DNA from 2 places in the Arthrobacter sp. HLT1-20 genome. Region 2 is predicted to be linked to the other one. Evidence: predicted binding sites of a transcription regulator. Region 2 holds the regulator's gene; the other holds the start of a gene.
The links. Region 2 encodes HrcA, which represses chaperone genes, less so after heat shock. Its sites were predicted from a motif close to TTNGCACTCGNNNNNNNCGAGTGCNAA; they were not measured.
Positions count from the first base shown of each region.

Region 1: the regulator HrcA is predicted to act here: its motif matches at 2,111-2,137, upstream of groL (chaperonin GroEL).

Region 1 is NZ_JBTNDR010000009.1:71,130-85,634, reverse strand. Features, by position in the region: gene ACX80Q_RS07270 (RNase H family protein) at 1-143, opposite strand, end outside; gene groL (chaperonin GroEL) at 321-1,949, opposite strand; gene ACX80Q_RS07260 (TM2 domain-containing protein) at 2,400-2,951, shown strand; gene ACX80Q_RS07255 (LytR C-terminal domain-containing protein) at 3,073-3,681, opposite strand; gene ACX80Q_RS07250 (DUF3263 domain-containing protein) at 3,724-3,999, opposite strand; gene ACX80Q_RS07245 (uracil-DNA glycosylase) at 4,220-4,978, shown strand; gene ACX80Q_RS07240 (siderophore-interacting protein) at 5,055-5,909, shown strand; gene ACX80Q_RS07235 (threonine/serine exporter family protein) at 6,197-7,624, opposite strand; gene ACX80Q_RS07230 (lipid II:glycine glycyltransferase FemX) at 7,853-8,926, opposite strand; gene ACX80Q_RS07225 (ABC transporter permease) at 9,088-10,536, shown strand; gene ACX80Q_RS07220 (ABC transporter ATP-binding protein) at 10,540-11,244, shown strand; gene ACX80Q_RS07215 (MDR family MFS transporter) at 11,299-12,969, opposite strand; gene ACX80Q_RS07210 (TetR/AcrR family transcriptional regulator) at 12,966-13,595, opposite strand; gene ACX80Q_RS07205 (enoyl-CoA hydratase/isomerase family protein) at 13,871-14,505, opposite strand, start outside.
Region 2 is NZ_JBTNDR010000060.1:6-6,588, reverse strand. Features, by position in the region: gene ACX80Q_RS18315 (PhoH family protein) at 1-628, opposite strand, end outside; gene ACX80Q_RS18310 (GerMN domain-containing protein) at 973-1,971, shown strand; gene ACX80Q_RS18305 (16S rRNA (uracil(1498)-N(3))-methyltransferase) at 1,997-2,776, opposite strand; gene dnaJ (molecular chaperone DnaJ) at 2,782-3,918, opposite strand; gene hrcA (heat-inducible transcriptional repressor HrcA) at 3,952-4,965, opposite strand; gene ACX80Q_RS18290 (DUF3097 domain-containing protein) at 5,172-6,020, shown strand; gene ACX80Q_RS18285 (DUF4870 domain-containing protein) at 6,076-6,468, shown strand.

The sequences.
Region 1 (14,505 bases), on a different contig from region 2:
AGGACAGCCATGAGCTCGCCCATATTGTTGGTGCCGTGGGGCCAGCCACCGGCGCGCCAGCAATTCTCGTCCACGTACCAAGCCCAGCCAGCAGGTCCAGGATTACCTAAAGCCGAACCATCGGCAGCAGCAGTAATAGTCATGCATCCATACTTTCAGACTCCACTGACATCCAATTGCAAGAGTGGCGGTTTTCGCAGCCCAAGCAGGGAAAAGAAAAAACACCCCTGCCCGTAGCGGGGATGGATTTCGCATGCTTTTCGCGAAATCCATCCCCGCGGGGCAGGGGTGTTTTTGACTAGCCGTTCAGGGGGTGGGGGTTAGAAACCGCCCATGCCGCCCATGTCGTCTCCGCCGCCGCCAGCCGGTGCAGCCTTTTCGGGCTTGTCGGCTACAACAGCTTCGGTGGTGAGGAACAAGCCAGCAATGGAAGCCGCGTTCTGCAGTGCGGAACGGGTTACCTTTACCGGGTCGTTGACGCCGGCAGCCAGCAGGTCTTCGTAAACGCCGGTTGCAGCGTTCAGGCCGTGGCCAACGGGCAGGCCGCGAACCTTGTCAACAACTACGCCGGGCTCCATGCCAGCGTTGAAGGCAATCTGCTTCAACGGTGCATCGATGGCAACCTTGACGATGTTGGCGCCAGTGGCCTCGTCGCCGGTCAGCTTCAAACCTGCGAAAGCCTTCACGCCAGCCTGGATCAGGGCAACGCCACCGCCGGGGACGATGCCTTCTTCAACAGCAGCCTTGGCGTTGCGCACTGCGTCTTCGATGCGGTGCTTGCGCTCCTTGAGCTCAACCTCGGTTGCGGCACCGGCCTTGATGACTGCAACGCCGCCGGCCAGCTTGGCCAGACGTTCCTGCAGCTTCTCGCGGTCGTAGTCCGAATCGGAGTTTTCGATCTCGGCACGGATCTGTGCAACACGGCCAGCAATGGCTTCGGCGTCGCCGGCACCATCAACAATGGTGGTCTCGTCCTTGGTGACAACAACCTTGCGAGCCTTGCCCAGCAGGTCAAGGGTGGTGTTTTCCAGCTTCAAGCCAACTTCTTCAGCGATGACCTGGCCACCGGTGAGGATGGCGATGTCGGCCAGCTGAGCCTTGCGGCGGTCGCCGAAGCCCGGAGCCTTGACGGCAACGGACTTGAACAGGCCGCGGATCTTGTTCACGATCAACGTGGCAAGAGCTTCGCCTTCAATGTCTTCGGCGATGATCAGCAACGGCTTGTTGGAAGCCATAACCTTTTCCAGAACTGCAACAAGATCCTTGACGCTGGAGATCTTGGAGTTAACGATCAGGATGTACGGGTCTTCAAGGACCGTTTCCTGGCGCTCGGTGTCGGTCACGAAGTAAGCGGAGATGTAACCCTTGTCGAAGCGCATGCCTTCGGTGAGTTCCAGTTCCAGGCCGAAGGTGTTGGACTCCTCGACGGTGATAACACCTTCCTTGCCAACCTTATCCAGGGCCTCAGCAATGAGGGCGCCAATTTCGGGATCGCCGGCGGAGATGGAAGCGGTGGCTGCGATCTCTTCCTTGGTCTCGATTTCCTTGGCGGAAGCCAGCAGCTGCTCGATGACGGCTGCAACAGCCTTCTCGATGCCGCGCTTCAAGGAGAGCGGGTCGGCGCCGGCAGCTACGTTGCGCAGGCCTTCCTTGACCAGAGCCTGAGCCAACACGGTTGCCGTGGTGGTGCCGTCGCCGGCAATGTCATCAGTCTTCTTGGCGACTTCCTTGACCAGCTCAGCGCCGATCTTCTCGTAAGGATCGTCAAGTTCGATTTCCTTGGCGATGGAGACACCATCGTTAGTGATTGTGGGGGCGCCCCACTTCTTCTCGAGAACAACGTTGCGCCCGCGCGGGCCCAAGGTTACCTTGACGGCGTCGGCGAGGATGTTCAATCCACGCTCAAGACCGCGGCGTGCCTCTTCATCAAATGCAATGAGCTTGGCCATGGAGGCTTCAGTCCTTTCGGGACAGTCATTTTGGATACAGAAATCCCCATCACGGTGCCCGCGACGGACGGATGCGCGGCCGTTGATCTATATACAGCGGCCGCGAACCCTCACCCAATGAGGAAAGTTCAATACTCCGACGGCGGCTGGCCGGCTAATAATTAGCAGTCGCCACCTCAGAGTGCTAACTCAATAATTAGCACTCGGCACAGCAGAGTGCAAGCGGAGCGGGCTGTGTGAGCTTCAGGCGAACGGGAACATGGGCGCGGTTTTGGGCACTGCCGCCGTGCAATACAGGACACATTCGCCGCCACGGGCGGGTGGCTCTTTCAGCCGGGGCGGCAAGAGACTAGCGTGGAGCTTGTAAGTATTCCGATTCGCGCATTTACATGGGTCACCCACTGCCGCCCGGCAGGGCCTTGCGCCGCAGCACTAGCACCAGGAGACATCATGAGTGAGAATTCACAGCCCGAACAGCCGGCAACCCCGGCCGCCGTTCCCGCAGGCTACGACAAGCCCGCAACCCCGCAGACTCCCGAGTACCAGGCACCGACCGTCCCGACCCCCGCCTACCAGGCGCCCGCAGCTCCCGCCGAAACACCGGTGGCCCCGGCCTACCCGCAGGCTTCGCAGGCCCCGATGTACCCGCAGCCTGGCGCTCAGGCGGGCTACGACCAGCAGAACGTTCAGGCCGGCTACCCGCAGCCCGGCGTGCAGCAGAACTATGGCCAGCCAGGTTACGGCCAGCAGCCCGCTTACGGCATGCAGTACGGTGCAGAGCAGAAGTCCAAGATTGTGGCCGGCATCCTGGGTATTTTGCTGGGCTCCCTGGGTATCCATCGTTTCTACCTTGGCGACACAAAAATGGGTGTCATTCAAATTGTCGTGACTTTTGTGACATTCGGACTTGGTGGAATCTGGGGCTTCATTGAAGGCATCATGATCCTCGTTGGCGCAGACCCGTTCAAGACCGACGCCAAGGGCATTCCTCTGAAGGACTAGTTCTTCAGGGTCCTGACGTGCTGATTTGAACAAAAAGTGATGGCGGGCAAACCAATCAGGTTTGCCCGCCATCACTCTTTCCGGTAGCCGAGCCCGGAGGGTGCAGATCCCGCCTGGCTGCCTAGGCTCCGGGCCCCAGCACCACGGCCAGGGGAATGCCCAGCTCGGCTGTGTCCACCAAGGTGGGGATGTTCAACGTTTTGGACAAGGACTCGGCATTGGCTTTCTGCACGGTGCCGCTATAGAAAATAACCGACGCCGGCTGCGGTTGCCCCGCCCAGTTGGCCGACTGCGAAACGGTCCAGCCCTGGGCCGTGACCAGTCCTGAATATCTGCTCGCCAGGCCGGGAACACCTGCTGCATTGAATATCGCCACCGGAACGCTCTTGTCCACCGCCGAGGCGGGGGTGGGGGTGGGTGTGGGTGTGGGTGTGGGTGACGGCGTGGCCACTGGCGCCGTGGTGGGCGCCTGGGTGGTGGGTACAACGCTGGGAGCAGGGGTTGCCGGCGCGGTGCTGCTGTTGACCACGGCAGGCTGGTTGGGTGTTGTGTTACTGAGCATCTTGGGCATGATGAAAAATGCCAGCACGCCGATGCACAGCGCCACCACTCCAACAATCATCAGGGGCAGCAGGGAGCGTCCCTGGATCTCCATGGAAGCGCGGTGAACGCCGTGGCGCGCCGAGTTCTCCTCGATCGCGTCGAATTCATCCCGCGGGTATTTACTCATAGTGCAGTGGTGTCCTTGTGGGTAATCGTGGTGAAGGGCGCGTCAATTGCCGAGCCGGCGTGCGGAACGGGCCTGTTGGCGCGACAACCGTAGTCTACGCAACCGTTTGACCAGCATCGGGTCATGCGCCAACGCAGCTTCCGTGTCGATCAACGCGTTGAGCACCTGGTAGTAGTGGGTTGCCGAGAGGTCAAACAGCTCCCGAATGGCCTGTTCCTTGGCACCGGCGTACTTCCACCACTGCCGCTCCAGACCCAACATTTGCTCTTCACGCTCGCTGAGCACATGCTCACTGGCGCCTTCCGCGGTACCGGGCACGTCGGCGTCGTCCGCGAGGGGCTGCCCATGCTGGTCTGTCTCGACCACAACGGCCCTCCATTCATTTTCGACGCGTACGCAACACATGATCAATGCCCTGCTCTGTCCATAATAGGTGCGAATGACACCCCTGTCATTTGGAAAACTGTGGACAACAACTCAGCCGGCTGCCCCTGTGGACCACTCTTGCGGACGTCTTCCATGGCCCACAATGGAATCTATGGACAGCACACCGAGCCTCTTCGACATGCCAGCACCGCCTCCGTGGAGCCAGGATCAGCTGCAGGCCCTGGAATCGTTGCGAACGGAGCCACTGAGCCAGATGGCACCGGATTGGGCCGCAGCGCTGGCGCCACTTGACTCCAATCTGCGCGAGTTGGGGACCATGCTCACCAGGGAGTACGACGCCGGAACCCGCTTCCTGCCCCACCCCACTTTGGTGTTGCGTGCGTTGGGCACACCCATGGACCAGGTCAAGGTCCTGATTGTTGGCCAGGACCCGTACCCCACGCCCGGGCACTCGGTGGGGTTGGCGTTTTCGGTGGACAAAAGAACGCGGCCGCTCCCGCGCAGCCTGAACAACATCTATAAGGAACTCAGCGCCGATCTGGGGATCCCGCCGGCCGCCCACGGCGACCTGAGCGCCTGGGCCAGCCAGGGCGTCCTCCTACTCAACCGGGTGCTCACCGTGGCGCCGGGAGCGGCGGGCTCCCACCGGCGTCGTGGGTGGGAGGAAGTGACCGAGTCCATCATCGCCGCGCTGGCTGCACGCAAGCAGCCCCTGGTCAGCGTGCTGTGGGGCAACGACGCCCAGCGCTTGGCACCACTTCTGGAGGGGACGGCCGTGATCGAGTCGGCCCACCCCAGCCCGTTGTCGGCCTCGCGCGGATTCTTTGGCTCCAGGCCCTTTAGCCGCGTCAATGAGCTGCTGGCCGCCCAAGGCGCGGCCCCAATCGACTGGGCACTCCCGGTGAACTAGACTTGTTAGGAGAACCTAACTAGGGGCGTTAGCGCCCCAGCCCCTGCTGGCCTGTGCCCGCATCGAGGAGACAATTGTGACAACAGCAGAGACCCCAACCGCCACAGTCGTGGCGCCCGCCGTTAAACCGCGCACCCAGTTCACCCTCACGGTGCGCCGGCGTGAACAGCTCAGCCCGCACATGGTGCGCATTGTGGCTGGCGGCCCGGCCCTGGCCGAGTTCACGGCCAAGGACGCCACTGACATGTATGTGAAGATTCATTTCCTGGTGCCCGGGGTGGACTACGCCGAACCCGTTGACGTCTTTGCGCTGCGCGAGTCCATGCCGCGGGAGCACTGGCCCATGACCCGCACCTACACCTTGCGGTGGGTCGATGTGGCTGCCCAGGAAGTGGCAATCGACTTTGTCATCCACGGCGATTCCGGGCTGGCCGGACCGTGGGCCAACGCCGCAACTCCCGGAGACAGGATCATTTTCTCCGGCCCCGGCGGCGCCTACAAGCCCAATGCCGACGCCGACTGGTACCTGTTTGCCGGCGACGAATCGGCCTTGCCGGCCATTGCCTCATCCCTGGAGTCCCTGCCGGTAGATGCCCGGGGTCACGCCTACATCGAGGTGGACACGGCTGCCGACATCCAGCCCGTGGCCAAGCCCAGCGGCGTTGAACTCACCTGGGTGTTCCGCGACGGCGCCACCCCCGATCAGTGCACCGCCCTGCTGGACGCCGTCGCCAACGGTCCGTGGCCGGCTGGCACTGTCGACGCTTTTGTCCACGGCGAACGCGAATACATGAAGGCCCTGCGCGATCTGCTGTTCAAGCAGCGGGGCCTGGATCGCTCGCAGGTGTCCCTCTCGGGCTACTGGGCCTACGGCCGCACCGAGGACTACTTCCAAGCCGAAAAGAAGCAGCCCATCGGCAAAATCCTGTAGTTCGCCTGTAGTCCGCCAAATTCGGGCCGGACATCCCTCGCGAGCAGTAAGATTTTGCCGCTCGTTCCTCGCGAGCAAAATCCATCCTCGCTCCGGAATGTCCGGCCCGAATTTGTTGGGGCTGCGGAGCCGACATTTTTTGTAGGCGACGTAAAGGAGACACCAAAGGCCGCCCGCGGCCGACGTGTCGGATAGTCGCCGGAAAAATGGCGGTCCGCAGCACCGCCAAGGTCACCGTTGGCTCGGGGGTCCCAGAGCTGACGGCGACCGCCCAGCGCTTACGGGGGTTACCGCCGGCGGTTTCTCCGGCGGTCCTTTTGGCCGCTGCTGCGGGTGAGTGGACGGGCGGCGTTGTCGCCCAGCACCACGCCCGCAGCAACCGCGAGGATCACCACCAGGGCGTTGAAGATGCCAACGGCGCCCGTCACGGAGTCCTCGGGGGTCAGTGTCATGACGAACATGGCCCGGAAGATGGAGAGCCCCACCAGCAGGAAAATGATGGACGGGACGGCCACCACCAGCTGGGGCGCACCCAGCCGCAGGGCAATGACGCGGGCCAGCATGCCGATGACAACTGCTGCCACAGCCGGGGCAAAGCGTCCACCCAGGCCAAACTCCATGCCGTAGTAGTAGACCACGTAGCCGATCACGGCAACGGCAGTGGTGGGCAGCAGCAGTTTGAGCGATGTCTGCTCGGCAATGCAGATGGCCACAGTGGCCAAGGCCACCAGCGCAAGCACCCAGAAAAGGGGCAGGGTACCGGAGATGGTCTCCGCCACGTTGAGTCTGTCCGCCCCGAACACGGAACTGGTCACGAGCCCCACGGCGATGCCCGCAACTATGGCGCCAAACGTCAGAAATGCTGAGAGGAACCGGCCTGCGGCTGTGACAGGGAAGCCGTTGATGGCATCCTGCACAGCAGAGACAAGCCTGCCCGAGGGCAGCATCAAAAGGATGCCGCCGGCAACCACCACGGATGGGCTGAGCGGTACATGCATCATGAAGCAGAGCACAGCCACCATGGTGACGATGAAGGAGCTGATGGCTGTGACAAAGAAGTCCGGCACCCGCCACTTGCCCAGGACGCGGGCCACCTGCCCCGCCAGCAGGATGGTCAGGAACGCCACGATCATGCCAAACACTGTGCCACCAATGACACCAACCACTGCCGCAGCAAACACTGCCTCGGCCATGGACACCATCCAGCGGGGGAAGGGCTTGGGCTTCTTGATGATGACGTCCAGGCGCCTGTGCGCCTCATCCCGGGTGACTCCCCCGCTGGCAATGTCTGTCACCAACTCGTGGACCTCCACCAGACCCGCGTAGTTGTTGGTCCAGGACCGCACCACCCGCAGCAGCGTTATGGGCACGGCGTCCCGCGGGGCGTAGTTGATGATGACCGACTGGTTGGTGATGTCGACCTCAATGTTGCGTAACCCCATGGCCGCGGTGACGGCGATGATGCTGGTTTCCACTTCGAGGGCACCTGCGCCGTACCTGAACATTGTCTCGGCCAGGCGCAGAGCAAAGTCAATGGTTTTGCGGGCTGATTCCTCGGCCTTGCCCACCTGGATGGTGAAGTTGGCGTAGGGGGTGCCTGCAAGCCTGTCCACAATGTTCATGGGCGCCGTGGGCGGGGCTTCGCCCTGCACCAGCTTGCGCAGCACAGTCCGCGCGGCCTTGTTGGGGCGCGCGGGCGAAACCACGGGAATCATGCTCGCAGTTGGCGCCGGGCCGGTAGTGCCCAGTCCGGCAGGGACGTTCTTGGAGCCCCTGGCGAAGGCTTTCCCCAGAGGAACTTGCCCATGTTGGGTTTTTTCAGGCTGGCCTCGGCCAGCCTCGCCTTGATCCCGGCTGTTGGGATTGGTGGTCATTCTTACTCCCTGTGGCCGTGGGCCTCACTGCGGCAGGATCTTCCGCTGCGGTGAAGCCAAAAAGACGATTTAGTAGAACTGCTTTCCTGTGCGGCGGGTGTAGAGCTGCCTAAACACCCTCTCACCTGCCACAGACCACAATTTATACCGCAACGGGCTGAGTACCAGGTCGTAACAGCCCACAAAATCGGTGACAGTCTTGGAGAAGCTGGTCTTGAACAAGCCCAAACCGTGGTGCGGGTGCGTGGGGTCCTTGAGCCTGTCCGACGGCGGCGTGCCGCAGAAGTCGTACTGCACAGCACCCAGTTCCTTCATGTCGTTGATGGCCACCCACTGGACCAAATGTGAGTCTCCGTACTGGTTGCGCTTTTGCAGCGAACCGCCATCCTTGTACGTGGCCTTGGAACCGTAGTTGATCACAAACGCACCCACCGAAGCCACGCCGTCCTCAAACACAAAGTAGAAACGGCCCTGGCCGCGCTTGGTGAATTCGCTCCAGAACTGCTTGTAGTAGTCAAAGTCTCGGGCCTGGCTGGTGGACTTGGCCGTGATGGTGCCCACCATGAGGTCGTACATGGTGCGCATGGTCTCCTCGGTAGGTTCCATGGGAACCACCTGGACCTCTTCTCGGATGGCCCGGCGCACGGCGTTACGGCCGCGTGAATGCAAGTTGCGCAGCAACTGGTTGGGCTCCGGTGAGATGTCCAGCAGGGCTGTGCTGTCGTTGGGTTGCAGGTCGGGGACCTTAACCAAGCCGGCTCCGGTAAGCACTGCACGGGCCTCGTCCGAGGCAATGACATCGGGCTCGATCTTCGCGGCAAACACATTGAGTTTGGCGCGTTTCACAAAGGCTCGCAAGGCTTCCAGCATGGGCGGAATCTCGGAAACGTCTCCCGCGTCGGGGCCCTTGATGAGGTACCAGAGCTTGCCCAGAATGGGGAATGACTTTTCCAGCACCAGGTTGTAGCTGGTGTACTGCGGGCCCTCGAAGGCAATGAACTGGGGATCCCAGCCATAGTTTTTCTTGACAGCGGCAAACGCTTCAGACTGCAGCAAATTGCCACCGTTGGGGTTGGCTGTGACCAGCGAATCCCACTGTGCAATCTCGGCGGCGGTGGCAAAGCGGGCGGTAAATTCTGGCAAGTGACCCTCAATTACGTTGGCATGTGTTTGCTGCATTTAGTCTAGCCGGGAAGAATCTCACAGCCCATTCACAGCACCTCCATAATGAATGCACCGAACCCGGGCACACGATTGCTTGTGAACGGTCGCCGCGAGGGCGGCCACACAGTTGGGAGCAATTTATGAGTGTGGTGTCCAGAAGCGTGGGCAACGCCTTCCGCAACAAGATCCGGACCGGCTCCGTGGTGATCATATTGGCTGTTGCCATTGGTCTGGCGCTGTCCATGCTGGTTGCCAATCAGGCCGTTGCCGGCAAGGTCGATTCGCTGAAGGCGTCGGTGGGCAACACCCTTACGGTCAATCCGGCGGGATCCCGTGGAGGGTTGGGCGGCGGCGAGCCGTTGACGGCTGCGGCACTCACCCAGGCATCCGCCGTCGAGCACGTGAGCAATGTGACCGGGACGCTGAGCGTGCGGCTGCGCAATGAGGCTGCGGAAATCAGCACCTCCGGCGGGGGCAACGGGCCCGCGGGCGGCCAGGGCGGCGGCTTCGGCACCAGCGGCACCACCAGCCTGGAATCCGCTGTGGCTCCGGGGTCGTTGGGCCAGCGCAACAACAGCAACGGCAGCACGTCGGGGCAGGACACGGCAGCCTCACCTGCGGGTTTCAGCATCCCCATCCAGGCCACGGGCGTTTCCGCTTCCACAACAGCCACCGGGGCGGCCGTCAATGTCACCAGCGGGGCCCAGCTCACCGACTTTGCAGACGCCTCCACGCAGGTGCTGGTGGGCAGCACGCTCGCCACCAAGAACAGCCTGTTGGTGGGCTCCACGTTCACGGTCCAGGACAGGACCATGAAGGTCACTGGCATCTTCGACGCCGGCACCGAGTTTGATAACAACGCCATCTACCTGCCCCTTGCAGCAACGCAGACGCTCACGGACCAGGCGGGACAGTTGAGCAGCCTCACGGTGACTGTGGACAGCATTGACAACATGGCAGCCACCCAAACGGCGCTTATTGCCGCACTGGGTGCAGACACGGTTGATGTCACCTCCGGCTCAACCAATCTGGACTCGGCCATCAGTTCCCTGGGCAGCGTGCAAAACATCTCCCTGATCGCCTTCATCGCCTCACTCGTGACGGCCGGGCTCATTGTCCTGCTGATCATGATCATGGTGGTGCGCGAGAGGCGCCGTGAAATTGGGGTTCTGAAGGCCATCGGCGCCTCCAACCGCATCATCGGGGCTCAGTTCGTGATCGAGGCCATGGTCCTGGTGGTCATGGGCTCGGTGGTGGGCGCCGTGGTGGCTGCGTTCAGCAGCAACCCCATCGTCAACGCCCTGGTGGCCGGCAATACCAGTACCAGCGCCGCCACCGTGGGCACTGCCGGCTCTGCCGGCCCCGGCGGCGGACCCGGCGGCTGCACCGGCGGCGGCGAAGGTTTCACGCGGACCCGTGGCGCCTTTGCGGGGGCGGAGCAGCTCATCGGCACCGTCAGCACATCCCTGGGCTGGCAGACACTGGTGTTTGGGGTGGCTGGCATCTTGCTGATCGCGGCCCTGGGCGCGCTCATTCCGGCCTTGCTGACAGCCAAGGTACGTCCCATTGAAGTTCTGCGAGGAGAGTAAACGATGCTAAAAGTGAGCGATGTGGTCAAGACCTTCAAATCGGGCGACCGCACCATCAAGCCCGTCAACGGGGTCTCCTTCAGCCTGGAGCAGGGCAGTTTTGCCGCCATCCTGGGCAAGAGCGGCAGCGGCAAGAGCACCCTGCTCTCGCTGCTGGGGGCCCTGGACAAGGCAACATCCGGGGACGTTGTGGTGGACGGGGTGAACGTTTCCGCCCTCCCGGACGGTAAGCTCACTGCCTACCGGCGCGACGACATTGGCTTTGTGTTTCAGGCGTACCACCTGATTCCCAACCTGTCCGCCAAGGAAAACGTCATGCTGCCCATGGAGTTTGCCGGCGTTTCCCACGCCGAAAGGAGCCGGCGGGCGGCTGAGCTACTCAATCAGGTGGGGCTGACGGAGGAGATGCATGCCCGCAAGGCGAACAAGCTCTCCGGCGGCATGCAGCAGCGCGTGGCGATTGCCCGGGCCTTGGCCAACAACCCCAAGCTGATCCTGGCCGATGAACCCACGGGCAACCTGGATGATGAAACCGGTGAGGTCATCATCGCCTTGCTGCGGCGGCTTGCCCATGAAAAGAAGACAACCATCCTGGTGGTGACACACGATCAGGCATTGGCTGCCCAAACGGACAGGAAGTTCCGGCTGGCCCGCGGCAAGATCACCGAGGACAACAAAAACCCCGCCCAACCAACTATGACGCAGTAGGTGCTATTTTCGCTGCGATTTTCAGCACCTACTGCGTCATAGTTGGGGCGTTGCTTACTTGCGTGGCGCCGGAGCCTCCGCCGCGGAACCAGCGGAGGCAACGGCGTCGTACTGCACAGCCGACTCAAACTCGGCCATCCCCTCGGGGCTGACGTCCAGGACAATCTCGCGGTCGGCCTTGGTCTCCAAGGGCACTTCCTTCACAAAGCACAGCACAATTGCTGCGAGCACAGCCAGCGGCACCATCCACAGGAAGACCGGAATCAGGGCCTCGTTGTAGGACTCAATGACCAGCGCCTTGATCTGCGGCGGCAGGCTGTTGACCAGGTGCGGGGTGAAGGAGTTGGCGCCACCACCACCCGTACCACCCGGGAGCTTCTCGGCCACCAGTTCGTGTAGCCGGGTGGCAAAAACTGCACCAACCACGGCCGAGCCCAGCGTGGCACCCACCTGGCGGAAATAGTTTTGCCCGGCGGTAGCCGTTCCCACCAGGGCCAGCGGGAAGGAGTTTTGTGCAACCAGCGTCAGGATCTGCATGCTTGCCCCGAGGCCAATGCCCATGATGCCCAGGTAGATGCAGATGACGTAGATGGGGGTGCCCACGGTGATGGTCGCCATCAACGCCAACGCAACAGCCAGGATGAGTGAGCCAACAATGGGCGCGATCTTGTACCGGCCCGTGGTGGAGACGCGGCGGCCAACCACCACGGAGACCACTAAGAGGCAAGCCATCATGGGGATCATCAGCAGCCCGGCCTCTGTGGCCGAGTAACCCGTGGCCATCTGCAGATAGGTGGGCATGTAGCCGATGGCACCAAACATGGCGATACCTGTCAGCAGACCGGCAACGGTGGTCAGGTTGAAGTTGCGGTTCTTGAACAGGCTCATGGGCATGACGGGCTCGGGAACGCGCAGTTCCACGATGACGAAGAGCACGCCCGTGACAACTGCCGCGATGGCCAGGCCAATGATCTCCGGGGAGTTCCAGTCGTACTGCGAGCCGCCCCAAGTGCCCACCAGGACAATCGCGGTGGTAGCCAAGGCAATGAGCATCATGCCTAGGTAGTCAATCTTGGGCCGGGTTGCGTGCACCTTGCGCGGCACATGCAGCAGGAAAATGGTGGCAAGAATGGCCAGCACGGCCAGCGGCACGTTCATCCAGAACGTCCAGCGCCAGCCGGGACCCTCCGTGAGCCCGCCACCAATGAGTGGGCCGGCCACCGAGGAGAACGCGAAGACGCCGCCCATGATGCCCATGTATTTGCCGCGTTCACGGGCCGGGACGACGTCGGCAATGGTGGCCTGCGAGAGAATCATCAAGCCACCGCCACCCAGTCCCTGGACCACGCGGGCCACAATCAACGTGGTCATATCCGGTGCCAGCGCGCCAATCACCGAGCCCACCATGAAAATGGAGATCGCGAACAGCAGCATGGGCTTGCGGCCCAAAAGGTCACCCAACTTGCCATAGACGGGCATCATGATGGTGGAGGCCAGGATGAAGGCCGTGATGATCCACGCCATATGTTCGACGCCGGAGAGCTCACCTACGATCGTGGGCAGCGCACTGGAGAGCACTGTCTGATTCAGTGAGGCCAGCAACATGGTGACCATCAGGCCCGCAAAGAGCAGCACAATCCTGCGCTGCGCATGGGGATCTCCCTGCTCGGCCGGGGCACCTGCCACAGCTTTCTGGGCGGTGGAACTCATTTTCTTAGTACTCATAGCGTTGCCTTGATGGCCTCTCTGAAAATTTCAATGGCCTCGTAAACGGCCGGGCTGTCCTCGTTGGTTGTGGCGCTGGGGTCTTTGGAGAACGCGAACCGCAAAACAGTTCCCGCCATCATCAGCAAGGCCAGCGCGGAGTCCCGGCCCGGCGGCAGCTCAGACCAGGTGTCCTCCGGCAACCCTTCCTGGTACCGCTCCAAAAGGGCGGCCTCCACCAGTTCCTCCGAGGCCCGCATATGGGTGAAAATGCGCTTCCCCAACTCCGGGTAGTCGGCTTTGAGCTGCCTACGGCGATCGCTCAGGGACGCTTCGGGGAACATGGAGCGGATGACGGCGGCCATCAGGTGCACCGTTCGCCCGAACAAATCCTGGTCCCCGTCGGCACGGTAGGCCGCGATAGTCTCCTCGGAGAGCTTGGGCGCCTGAATGCCCAAGATGGCATCTTCCTTGGAGGCAAAGTAGTTGAAGAAGGTGCGCTTGGAAATGCCCGCCGCATCGGCAATGGCTTCCACGGTGGCTTTGTTCAGGCCCTCTTCGCACGCCATGAGGGATGCCTTGTCATGGATCAACGCCCAGGTCTCAAGACGATTCCGCTCACGCAACGGCACAGTGGTTTTTTGCATACCTCAAGAATATGCACCCGAGCACTTATTGCACAAGTGCAAAGTTTACATTCGTGCATATTTTGACTCACAAGCGGGCCGTTCCCCAGCGCTTCCCGAGCTCTCCCCTGCCGACGGCGTGCCAAAGGGGAGAGGACCCATGAACTTTCATGTTCCCTCGCCGGTTTGGCACGCCGTGGGGCATTGGGGGCAGGTTTGGCACGCCGTGGTGAGCCGAAATCGAGGGCCCGCTCAGCCAGCCCCTGGCCCAGCCCCGTGTTCAGCCAGCATCCGCCTCAGCCCTCGGACGGCGCCACCCAGGTGAACCGCGGGGTTTCCTTGGCCAGAAATGCTGCAATACCAATCTCGGCGTCGGCGCTGCGCACCATTTCCTGCTGCCAGCGATCATAGAGCCCTGCCACGTCCGCCGTGACAGCGCCCAGTGCGTTGACCAGCTGCTTGTGCGCCTGGTGGGAGAACTGCGAGCGCGCAGCAACATGCTGCGCAAAGTCGCTGACCTGGTCCCAAAACGATTCCCCGGCGAGAATTTTTGTGACCAGCCCCAGGTGGAGAGCCTCGGGTGCCTGCACAAAGTCCCCCGTGAGCAGCAGGTATTTGGCGGTTGCAGGACCTGCGATCTCCACGAGTCGCCCGATTCCGGACAGGGGGTACACGATCCCGATTTTGGCGGGCGTGACACCAAAGACTGCGCGGCTGCTGGCCAGGCGCAGATCGCACGCCCCGGCAATTTGCCAGCCACCGCCCACGCAGTAGCCGTCGATTGCGGCGATGGTGGGCTTGGGGAATGCCGCAAGTGCGTCCTCGGCGGCCGTGATGTCCAAGCCGCCGTGATGCCCCGTGGCCGGGTCATGCAGGATGCTCTTGAGAGAGGCAATGTCCGCCCCCGCCGAGAAGTGCTCCCCCACCCCGC
Region 2 (6,583 bases):
TTTTGTCGTTCAAGGTACCCGGCAGGAAACCAAGACGCTCCCCCGCCTCCACGGCGGGGCGGGTCAGGATGATGCGGCTGACGTCCTTGCGCTGCAGGGCCTGGACCGCCTTGGCCATGGCCAGATAGGTTTTGCCTGTTCCTGCCGGCCCAATCCCAAAGACAACCGTGTTCCTGTCGATGGCATCAACATAGAGCTTTTGGTTGGCGGTTTTGGGGCGAATGGTCCGGCCCCGGCTGGAGAGGATGTCGTAGCTGAGAATGTCCACCACGGAGGAGTCCGGCCGGGTCTTGAGCATGGTCACCAACTGCTCCCACACGCTGGCGCTCATGGGGCTGTTGCGCGCCACCATGCCCCGGGCTTCCTCCATGAGGTGCATGATCCGGGGCACCACTGCCGCGGGCCCAGTGATGGAGAGAACGTTCCCGCGGGCCAAAAAACTGACTTGGGGGTAGAGTGCCTCAACAACGCGCAGTCCTTCATCCTCGGCACCCAGCGCCGCCACCATCTGCTCGGTGGAGTGAAAGTGCACCACTTCGGTGCGCGTGCCGTCAACGGAATGCGGAAAGTGCCGCCCCGGACCCTCATCAGGATACGAATCGTGGCGGTGCGCTGTTGTCTCTGCCATAATTTCGGCCTTCCTAGCCTGAAATCTCTCCTTGGGTTTGCCGGTGGTTGCCACCGAATTTCTTGCCGCTGATACCTGTTACCGATTCTAATGCACGGCCCCAACAACGCAGCCCATAACCCACGTGAAGCTTGATCACACTTTGGTGCCACATGCCGGGCAAAGTATTTCGATACGGTTTCAGTTCTTTCCCTAGGGGCGTAAACCGGGCATCGGGGTTCTGTATTGTGCCAAGCTTGAACAGGTCTAAGGAACTGTGGGGAACCTTGACTAACGCTTTTTCAAGGGTGGTTGCGAATATGTACCGCCCTCCACAGACCAATAGACCAGCGAGACAATTCCCCATGGCCGCACCGTCCCCAGCCCCGTCAGGACGCCATGGCGCGCCCGGCTCCAGGGCCCGTCAGAATCAGCGCCCCCGCGTCCGATTCCGCGCGGTGGACGGCCTTGCAGTCATTGGCCTTTCCTTGACGCTGGCGCTCATGGGTTGCACCGAGAAGGTCAGCGATCAGCACAATGTCACGATGCCCACCAGTACTGGCTCAACCGCGTCAACGCTGGTGACCAGCGCACCCCTGGAGACGGCCACGGCCGCGCAGACCCTTCCCGTTTACTGGCTGGGGCGCAGCAACGACGACGTGTTTTTGTACCGGGAGTTCTTCCCCACGGCCGCCACCGACGACCCCATTGTTAGCGCGCTGCACACCATGATGAGCGCCAAACCCAGCGATCCGGACTATTTTTCGCTGTGGAATAAGCCAAGCCGGCTGGGGGCGTCCATCTCCGCCAAGAACGTGATCACCATTGACGTCTCAGCCGATGCCTTCGGGCAAAATATGGACCAGGGAATCGCCGACCGATCCGTGTCCCAGCTGGTGTACACGGCCACGGCGGCCGCTGCCATGGCAGGACTCATTGATGCCTCCAGTGCTGTGCAGGTTTCCGTCCTTGTTGACGGTCACACCGGTTTCAACGCTTTTGGCCATGTTGCCTTGGACAAGCCGCTGACCCGCAATCCGGCGTTTGTTGCCCCCGTCTGGCTCATTGACCCCGCCAACGGTGCCACCTACCGAACCCTTCCGCTGAAGGTCAAGGGCCAGGGCGTCTCCCCCACGGGGACCCTTGCCTGGGCGTTGTCCCATGTGAAGAACGGCGAGGTTTCCGACGTCTACATGACAGGGACAGTGTCCATCCCCCAGGGCCCCAGCGAACTGGGCGAATTCAACTTCAACCTGGTTCCCCCGCCCGGCAGCTACCAGCTGTCTGTCTACCTTGCGGACCCGCTGGTCCCGGGGCGCCAGATTGGTCTGGACACCAAGATCGTCACCATCAGCCAACCCTAAGGAGGCTGCTCGGGAGGGGTCGGGTTTAGGCCCAGCGGCCCAATTCCTGACTCAGGAGCACCACCGCGGCCGGTCCGGCCGTGGAGGATCGCAACACGTGGTGGCCCAGCAGGGCGGTCTGCGCCCCCGCTGCCAAGAATGCCTGCACCTCGGCGTCGCTCATGCCACCTTCCGGACCCACGATCATCAGCACGGTCAAGGCCGCCTGCGAATCCTTGAAGTCCTGTGTCGACTTCCAGGCACGCGCCACGGCAGCCAGCGAATCGGTGGCGTCCTCATGCAGGATCAAGGCCAGATCCGCTGCCTGGATCTGTTCGCAGATACCGGCCGTTCCCACCAGTGCACCAACCTGCGGAATACTGGAACGCCTGGCCTGTTTGGCCGCCGCGGCAACCACCTGGCGCCATTTTTCCGGACCCTTAACGGCCTTGTCCATTTTCCACCGCACAATGGAGCGTTCGGCCTGCCACGGAACCACGGCATCGATGCCCAGCTCGGTGGCGGTTTCGATGGCCAGCTCATCCCTGTCCCCCTTGGCTAGCGCCTGGACGAGGGTGAACGCAATGTTGTGGGCGGGTTCGGCCACAACGGCCTCAACCTCAACACTCAGCACACCCTTCTCGGCGCCGGTGACGGAGCAGACCAGACGCAACCCGGCGCCGTCGCACACGTCAACCGGCTCGCCGGCAGTAAGCCGCTTGACGGTGACGGCATGCTTGCCCTCGGCACCGCCTAGGGAAAATGCGGCACCGGGGCCGAGGCCAGCAAGCTCGGCGGGCGTGGCGTAGAAGACTGGGTTGCTCATGGGCTTTAGAGGTTGCCGAGCTTGTCGCGAAGCTTGGCGAACATGCCGCCGCTGGAGACCAGCTTGCCCTCCGTGAAGGTTTCACCGCGCAGGGCGGCCAGCTGCTTCAGGAGCTCTTCCTGGGCGGCGTCGACCTTGGTGGGGGTTTCCACGTGGATGTGCACCTTCAGATCGCCACGGCCAAAGCCCCGCAGGTGCGTCACACCCAAGCTGCGCAGGTTGATGATCTCCCCAGCCTGGACGCCCGGCTTGATGCTGATGGGCTGTTCGCCGTCGAAGGTTTCAAAGGTCAGCTCGGTGCCCAGCGCGGCAGCCGTCATGGGCACGCTGAGGGTGGCGTGCAGGTCATCGCCTTCACGCAGGAAGTTGGGGTCGTTGTTGACCTTCATCTCCACATACAGATCGCCCGCCGGGCCGCCAGCCGGACCCGCCTCGCCCTGGTGGGCTAGCTGAATGCGGGTGCCGGTGCTGACGCCGGCCGGGACCTTGATGGTGAAGCTGCGGCGATCACGCACACGGCCTTCACCCATGCACTCGTTGCACGGGTCAATGATCATGGTGCCAAAGCCCTGGCAGGAGTTGCAGGTGGCCAGCGTCATGACATTGCCCAGGATGGAGCGCACGGGGCGTTGGATCTGGCCGCTGCCGTGGCAAACATCGCACGTGGTGGGTGAGGTGCCCGGACGGCAGCAGCTGCCTTCACAGGTGCCGCAGGTGATGGCGGTGTCGATCTCAAGCTTCTTGTTGACGCCGAATACTGCCTCTTTCAGGTCAATGCGGACTGTGATGAGGGCGTCCTGTCCCCGCCGCATGCGCGACGCCGGTCCACGCCCGCCACCGCCTCCGCTGCCGCCGAAGAACGTCTCGAAGATGTCCTGGAAGGCGAAGCCCTGGCCGTCAAAGTTGCCGCCGCCACCGCCGTTGTCGTTGCCATTTTCGTTGCCCGTGGTGTCGTAGACGCGGCGCTTTTGCGGGTCTGCAAGGACCTCGTAGGCGTGGGTCACTGCCTTGAAGCGGTCCTGGGCATCCGGGGCGTCGTTGACGTCCGGGTGGAGCTTACGCGCCAGTTTGCGGTACGCCTTCTTGATTTCTTCGGGGGTCGCGTCGCGGGCGACGCCCAGTGAATCGTAGTGATTGCTCAAAGTGTTGCTCTCTTTAGTGGAATCGGTGGCCGCTTAGCCGGCCAAAATTCTAGACAGGTACTGCGCCACGGCACGCACGCTGGACATGGTGTTGGGGTAATCCATCCGGGTTGGGCCCACAACACCAAGCTTGGCAGTTTCGCCCGGCCCGTAACTGGTGGCCACAACTGACGCCTCTGCCAGCGAATCGTGCGGGTTCTCACGGCCAATAACTACTGCCATGCCCAAGGAATCTTGTGCCATCGCCTCCAAAAGGCGCAACAACACAACCTGTTCCTCCAAGGCATCAAGGACAGGGCCAATGCTGAGCGGGAAGTCATTGTTGGACCGGGCCAAATTGGCTGTCCCCGCCATAACAATTTTGTCTTCCCGGGCATTCCCGGCCAGCAGCACCAAGCCTTGGGCCAGGCGCGCGGCCGGCCCCTGCTCGGACGGCTGGACTGTTGGCGGGATCCTGACAACGGCCTCGGGCAGACTTGCCACCGTCATCCCCTGCAGGCTGGCCAAAAACACTTGCCGCAGCCCAGCCAGCATGGCGTCGTCAACGTTAGCTCCGACGTCGATCACGTTCTGCTCAACCTTGCCGGACGCCAAAATCAGCACCACCAGCACCTGGCGTGCAGCCAGCGACACAAATTCAATGTGCCGCACCGTGGCACCGGCCGAGCGCGGATACTGCACCACAGCCACCTGGTTGGTCAGCTGGGCCAGGGTCCGCACCGTCCGTTCCAGGACATCGTCAAGGTCCGTGGAGCCCTCCAACAGCACGGCAATGGCGCGGCGTTCGGCGGCTGAAAGTGGTTTGACGGCGGACAGCTGGTCAACAAAAAGCCTGTAGCCCTTGTCGGTGGGAATACGCCCCGAGCTGGTATGAGGGGCGGCGATTAGGCCTTCCTCTTCCAGCGCTGCCATGTCGTTGCGGATGGTGGCGCTGGAAACACCCAAATGGTGCCGTTCAACCAGGGCCTTGGAACCGACGGGCTCGCGTGTGTGTACGTAGTCTTCAACAATGGCCCGCAGGACCTCCAACTTCCGTGGTTCACTCATGCCCGTCACCTCCTTTTCATTGGCCTAAAAACGCTGGCACTCTACCCAGTCAAGTGCTAAGTCTAATACTTTTTCGCCAGCCCCTCCCGTGCCCCTGCGACCATGGCGAACCCCCATTTGTGCCTCGCGGAGCGGATAGCATGGGTTTTCACAGCTGCAGCGTTCGCCATGAGCGTTGCCCCAAGAATGAAGAGTCAGGTTTTAGCGTGGAATTCAACCAGTGGGGCCCCCAAGATTTGAGCGCACCTCCCGCCCGAACGCTGCCAAAGGTGGAGGCCGTCTCCGGGCTTGTGGTGGAGGACGTGGACACCGGCTGGGTGGGTGCCGTGGTCAGGCTGGAAAAGTCCGGCGGCATGCATATTGTGGAGCTTGCTGACAGGCGCGAGAAAATCCGTGCCTTCCCACTGGGATTTGGTTTCCTGCTGGACGGCGAAGCCGTTGAGCTCATTGCCCCGCGCGTTGTGGCTGCCAAGGCGATCCAGCGCACGGCCTCCGGCTCGGTGAGAGTTGCCAACACCCGCGCCAAGGTGGCCAAGGCCAGCCGCATCTGGGTGGAGGGCAAGCACGACGCCGAACTTGTTGAGAAAGTCTGGGGAGACGATCTGCGGGTTGAAGGGATTGTGGTGGAGCCCTTGCGCGGCATCGACGACCTGGCCGCAGCCGTGGCTGACTTCTGTCCCGGACCCAACCGCCGTTTGGGCATTTTGGTGGACCACCTGGTGCCGGGATCCAAGGAATCGCGCATTGTGGCCAATCTCATGAAGTCACCTGGCACACACAACAACGTTTTGGTGGTGGGCCACCCCTATGTTGATGTGTGGCAGGCCATCAAACCGGCCACATTGGGCATCCCCGCGTGGCCGGTTATCCCGCGATCCATGGAATGGAAGCTGGGCATCCTTAAGGCGTTTGGCTGGCCACACAGCACTGCCGAGGACATTGGTTTGGGGTGGCAGCGGCTGCTGTCACGGGTGAATTCCTACGCCGATTTGGAGCCTTCATTGCTGGGCCGGGTGGAAGAAGTGATCGACTTCCTCACGGCACCCGTATCCTAGAGAGTGGCCAGCGATATGTTGGCCAGTAGTTTCGCTTGTTGAAAGGCCAGTCACAGTGAGTCATCCGGTAAACCAGCAGAATGGTCCCGTCAAACCGCCGCTCACACCCGTGGAAGACAAGCAATGGGCATTCATGGCTCATTGCGGCGGCATTCTGGGCTGCGTTCCGGCATGGTTGATCCACCGCTACATGGCTCCCCGCGGCCGGTTCACCGCCCAGGAATCCCTGGAGGCGCTGAACTTCACCCTGCCGCCCACGGCCATTGCGGTGCTTCTGAATCTGCTTGGATTCATCTTCACCTTCTTCAACCCGCAGCTGGGCACAGTGTTCTTCCTGCTGGCCCTGCTCGTGTGGGCGTTCCTCACCGCGTTCTCCGTCATTGCCGCCGTGAGCGTCAACAAGGGCCAGCCATACCGCTACTCCCTGAACCTGCGCCCGCTCAAGTAGCACAGGGCCAACAACGGACCATTGAGGGCGTGCCAAAAGGGGGGGGGGGGGGGGAGGGGCGTCTGCACCCCCCCCCCCTCGTTGCGCTAACCCACCCCCCTTGTTTGGGACAAAA